2 linked regions of the Prochlorococcus marinus XMU1419 genome follow. The protein of the gene in region 1 interacts with the protein of each later gene in a pairwise test. Links are inferred from orthologs where the notes say so. Each region holds a gene or a part of one and is shown in the gene's direction. Other genes may lie near its edges.

Region 1 (2,970 bases):
AAACTCCCCTTATTAAGAAAGATTCCGAGTGAAAAATTATTATCGAAAATCTATGACGAATGTTAAAGTGTCACCATATATAAAAATTAATTAGTAAGGATTTTTCTAAAGTGAGATTCCATATTCAGCAAGAAAGTGATATACCAGCATCGACACAACTCTATAATCAAATTTGCTTTGCAATAGCTGCTAGACATTATCCTCCCGGTCATAGACTTCCAAGCACCAGGCAGCTTGCAATGCAAACTGGACTTCATCGTAATACTATAAGCAAAGTTTATAGACAGCTTGAAATAGATGGTGTAGTAGAAGCTATAGCTGGATCAGGCATCTATGTAAGAGATAATTTAACTAAAAAAGACTTCAAAAAATCAATTTACTCAAAAGAAAAAATAAGTAAACCACCAGATCAAGAAGCAAAGAAAGCTATTGATAGCTTTATAAATATTGGCTGCACCTTACAAGAAACTAGAGAAATATTAACCAATGAAATTGATTGGCGTATTAAATGTGGAGGAAGAATTTTAGTAAGTACTCCAAGAGAGGATATTGGTGCTTCTATGCTCATTGCAGAAGACCTCTCTCCAAAAATTAATGTGCCAGTAGAAGTTGTTCCCATGGAAGAACTAGAAAAAGTTTTAAGTAATTCAAATAATGGAACTATCGTAACAAGCAGATATTTTTTACAACCTCTAGAAAAAGTTGCTAAACAGCATGGAGTACGAGCTATTGCAGTGGACTTGAGCGACTTTCAAAAGGAATTAAAAATCCTACAAGAATTTCATACTGGAAGTTGTGTAGGTATTGTTAGCATAAGTCCAGGATTATTGAGAGCTGCAGAAGTTATCATCCACAGCATGAGAGGTAGCGAATTAATTCTTATGACAGCAGTTTCAGATAATAACAGTAGATTACTATCACTTTTAAAGACTTCAAACCTAATAGTTTGTGATGGGCCGAGTTTATCAGTCGTAGAAAATACTTTATTAAAAAATAGGTCTCAGCTTATTAGATTACCTCAAATAATATGTGCTAAAAATTATTTAAGTATCGAAACAATAAATCACTTAAAAAAAGAGATTGGAGTCATCAATTAAATTATTATGTTAACGACATTTAAATCAGATATAGAAATAATCAAAGAGAGAGATCCCGCTGCCAGAGGGATAATTGAGATCTTTCTTTGTTACCCAGGATTTCAATCAATAGTTATTCATAGATTTACCCATAAATTATGGAACTTAAAAATTCCTCTAATTCCACGCTTGTTAAGTCATCTGAATAGGTTAGCAACTGGAATTGAAATCCATCCAGGGGCCAAAATTGGTAAGCGAGTTTTCATAGATCATGGAATGGGAGTCGTAATTGGTGAAACAGCTGAGATAGGAAATAACTGTCTGCTTTATCAAGGTGTGACATTAGGGGGTACTGGGAAAAGTCATGGGAAAAGACACCCAACCCTAATGGAAAATGTTGTGGTGGGAGCAGGTGCAAAAGTTCTTGGATCCATCACAGTAGGATCTAATACACGTATAGGTGCTGGTTCAGTTGTTGTTCGGAATGTAGAGGGTAACAGTACTGTAGTTGGAGTTCCTGGAAGAGTAGTACATCAAAGTGGAGTCAAAGTAAATCCATTGGCTCATTCAGCTTTACCAGATGCAGAAGCTAATGTGATAAAAAATTTGATGGATAGGATAGATTTTCTTGAAAATGAAATTCTTAAATTGCAAAAAACTATACAATGTATTGCTAACTCAGAATCTATTGATATATCTAAACTCGGAGATTCTCAAAATATTAAAGACAAAGAAATTATTGAATTTCTTGGAGATGAATAAAACTTGATTTATTTTTTGTCTTCCGTATCAGTTTTAGGTTGAAACATAAACATTGAATAAATAACATTCCGTCTCATATTAGTCATCATTTCAAGAAACATATCATATCCCTCGTTTTTATATTCGATTAAAGGATCTTTTTGGCCATACCCTCTTAGGCCAACTGATTCTCTTAAGGAATCCATGGATTGCAGATGTTCTCGCCACAAATTATCAATTTGCTGCAAAATGAAGAATCTTTCAGCTTCTCTCATTAATCCTGGACGAATCTTTTCAATTTGAGATTCTTTTAAATCATAAGCTATTCGCAACTGCTCCTGAAGATAGCTTTTTAATTCTTCTACGGAAAGTAAATTAATATCATCAGCTTTTAGGTCATCTAATAAGTAAATAAATTCTTTAACTTTAGAAATCAATTGATCAATATTCCATTCTTCAGGAGGAAGATCGGGATTAATATAAGCTTCTACAATTTCACTCATTGTTTTTTCTCCATATCCTATTACTTGCTTTTTTAAATCAATTCCTTGCAGAACTCTTAGTCTTTCGCTGTAAACTGCTTTTCTTTGATTGTTCATTACCTCATCATATTCAAAAACTTGTTTTCTAATATCGTAATAATATGTCTCCACTTTCTTTTGAGCACTTTCTAAAGATCTAGTAAGCATTCCTGATTCTATAGGCATATCTTCATCAACTCTAAATGCATTCATTAAATTTGCTACCCTGTCGCCTCCAAAAATCCTTAAAAGATTATCTTCTAAAGATAAAAAGAATCTGGTACTTCCTAGATCTCCTTGTCTTCCTGCTCGGCCTCTAAGTTGATTATCCACTCTTCTTGATTCATGTCTTTCAGTACCAATGACATGTAATCCGCCAGCTTGTCTTACTTTTTCCTCTTCATGAATCAAAACTTTTTCATATTCTTTTTTTACTTCTGATAAGGATTCTCTCAAAAGCTTTATTGAGTTATCTTCGGTGGGTGCTTTTTCTGCAGCTGTAGCTATCCTGTCATCTAGCTCTAAGAGAGAAAGTTGTCTATCACCCCAATCCTTGATGAGTTCATTTGATAAGAGAGAGAGTTTCTTTTCAATTTCTTCATCCAGTTTACAAGGGAAAAGACTTATTGAAG
Region 2 (2,886 bases), on another replicon or contig:
ATCAAAAGAATAAATCCATCAGCATTAATTATTGAACTTCCAAGTAATCCAATGCTCAAATGTGTAAACATTAAAAAAATTTCAAAAATTGCAAAAAAGCTAAATATTCCGTTAATTGTTGACGATACAATTGGTTCGAATTTAAATATAAATTCCATAGAACATGCAGATATAGTTTTTACTTCACTTACAAAAATTTTTTCAGGTAGTGGTGATATTCTTGCCGGATCATTAATACTAAATCCAAAAAGCAAATGGATTGATCAGTTTAGAAATGCATTAAACGAGATTAATATTCCAATACTTTCCGATGGAGATATAGTTTATCTAGAGAGAGTTAGTAGAGATGTAAATCAAAGAGTTTTTGAACAAAATAAAGCATGTTTAGAATTAAAAAAAAGATTAGAGACTCATAGTGAGATTAAGAATATTTTCCATCCTGAAAATTGTCCAAATTTTAATTCTTTACTTACTTCTGATGGAGGATACGGCTGCTTATTATCATTTGAATTAAATGGAGGATTGAAAAAAGCCAAGAAATTTTATGATTCTCTACAAGTATCTAAAGGACCTAGTTTAGGTACAAAATTTACTCTAGTTTGTCCTTATGTTTTACTAGCTCATTATGACGAGTTGGATTGGGCTGAAAGTTTTGGTATACCCTCGCACCTTATTAGAGTATCAGTCGGATTAGAAGACCAAGATCAATTATGGAAAAGCTTTTCTGAAGCACTAAATAATTTCTAAATTCCTAGTATTTACCGTATAGAAACTTATATACTTTTTTTCTGAATAATAGTTAGTATTAATATATATTTTCTTAATTTATACATGGCAAAAATTTATGAGGACAACAGTTTTGCTATTGGAAACACTCCATTAGTAAAATTAAAATCAGTTACTAAAAACGCGAAAGCTACAGTACTTGCAAAAATTGAAGGTAGAAACCCCGCTTATAGTGTCAAATGTAGGATTGGCGCAAACATGATTTGGGATGCAGAGAAAAGTGGGAAACTTACAAAAGACAAAACTATTGTTGAGCCAACTTCTGGAAATACAGGAATTGCTTTAGCTTTTACTGCTTCAGCAAGAGGTTATAAACTGATCCTTACAATGCCAGAATCCATGTCAATTGAAAGAAGAAGGGTTATGGCAGTGTTGGGTGCTGAAATTGTTTTAACAGAGGCATCTAAAGGTATGCCTGGAGCAATAGCTAAGGCTAAAGAAATTGCAGAAAGTAATCCTTCTCAATATTTCATGCCAGGTCAATTTGATAACCCAGCGAACCCTGAAATTCATTTCAAAACTACTGGACCAGAAATCTGGGATGATTGTGATGGCGAAATTGATGTCCTAGTTGCAGGGGTTGGAACTGGCGGCACAATTACAGGAGTTTCAAGATACATTAAGCAAGAGAAGGGCAAGAATATCACTTCTGTAGCTGTTGAACCATCACATAGTCCTGTTATTACACAGACAATGAATGGAGAAGAAGTTAAATCCGGACCACATAAAATACAAGGAATTGGAGCAGGATTTATTCCTAAGAACCTTGACTTATCAATTGTTGACAAGGTTGAACAAGTAACAAATGACGAATCAATAGAGATGGCTCTTAGATTAGCCAAAGAGGAAGGTCTATTAGTAGGCATATCTTGTGGAGCCGCTGCTGCAGCTGCGGTTAGATTAGCTGAACAAGATGAATATGCTGGAAAGACAATTGTAGTTGTTCTACCTGATTTAGCAGAGAGGTATTTATCATCAATTATGTTTACTGAAGTTCCAAGCGGAATCATTCAAGAACCAGTCAAAGCCTAAATCAATTTTTTCTCCAGTAGTGAATCTGGTGAAATATACATCGCATCGCCATAAGAGAAGAATCTAAATTTTTCTTTTATGGCTTTCTTGTACAAATCTAATAATCTTTCTCTACCAATCATTGCACTTACTAAAAGTAATAATGAACTTTTAGGGAGATGAAAATTAGTTAATAATCCATCAACTACCTTAAATTTATAACCTGGCTTAATTACTAAATCTACGTATTTAGCTATGGGAACAAAGTCATTAATTTCGTAAGAATAACAACTTTCAAGAGCTCTTACGCTAGTTGTACCAATAGCAATTATTTTTCTATCTGTTTTCTTTATTCTTTTTATTTCCTCCACTACTTCCTTACTAACACTTACCCATTCTTTGTGAAGTTTTAAGTTACTTAAATCTTCTTGATCAATTGGTTTGAATGTTCCATAGCCCACGTGCAAAGTTATCGGTAAGATTATTACGCCTTTTTTTTTTAGATTGGAAATAAGACTTTTGCTTAAGTGTAAACCAGCTGTTGGTGCAGCAACTGCCCCCGGATTTGTTGCATACTCAGTTTGATAACTTTTCTCATGAAAAGATTCTTCTTCGGAATTTTTTATATAAGGAGGAAGAGGGATTTCCCCGTATTTATCAAGAAGTTCATTCATTGAATTGAGACAAGTTATATTTTCCGGAAATTTAATAAATCTCCCTCCAGTTTCTTCATCAACTCCATCAACAATCAAATTAATATCTTGTGCTAATGGAGATTTTAATTTTAATTTTCTATTTATTTTTAACTTTTTTGCTGGCTTTGCCAAACATAACCAAACACATTCATGGGATCTTTCTAAAACTAATAATTCTACTAATGTCTTATTTTCTAATTCAACCTTTAACCTAGCTTTCATAACTTTAGTATTATTTACAATTACAAGATCCCCTTCTCTAAATTCATCTAAAAGATTCTTGGTAAATTTATTAGTTAAACAGTCTTCTTCTAAAAAACTATTTCTAACTATCATCAATCTTGATTCATGCCTAATTGCAGAAGGTTTACTAGCAATTAATGAAGGATCAAGT

Evidence for each region. The genes of interacting proteins can lie anywhere in the genome.
Region 2: the proteins of cysE (region 1) and cysK interact in binary tests that used the Escherichia coli proteins (3 or more experiments, as listed by UniProt). The link is inferred for Prochlorococcus marinus XMU1419 from one-to-one orthologs.

What each region holds. Positions count from the first base shown.
Region 1 is NZ_JAAORO010000003.1:503,341-506,310, forward strand. It holds cysE (serine O-acetyltransferase), read left to right. Parts: upstream 1-1,103; coding sequence 1,104-1,838; downstream 1,839-2,970. Other genes in the region: infC (translation initiation factor IF-3), read left to right, coding at 1-32; HA151_RS08880 (GntR family transcriptional regulator), read left to right, coding at 111-1,097; secA (preprotein translocase subunit SecA), read right to left, coding at 1,847-2,970.
Region 2 is NZ_JAAORO010000001.1:371,919-374,804, reverse strand. The notes cover bases 44-2,824. They hold cysK (cysteine synthase A), read left to right. Parts: upstream 44-831; coding sequence 832-1,818; downstream 1,819-2,824. Other genes in these bases: queA (tRNA preQ1(34) S-adenosylmethionine ribosyltransferase-isomerase QueA), read right to left, coding at 1,815-2,824; HA151_RS02130 (PLP-dependent transferase), read left to right, coding at 44-747. Outside these bases: more of HA151_RS02130, read left to right, coding at 1-43; more of queA, read right to left, coding at 2,825-2,886.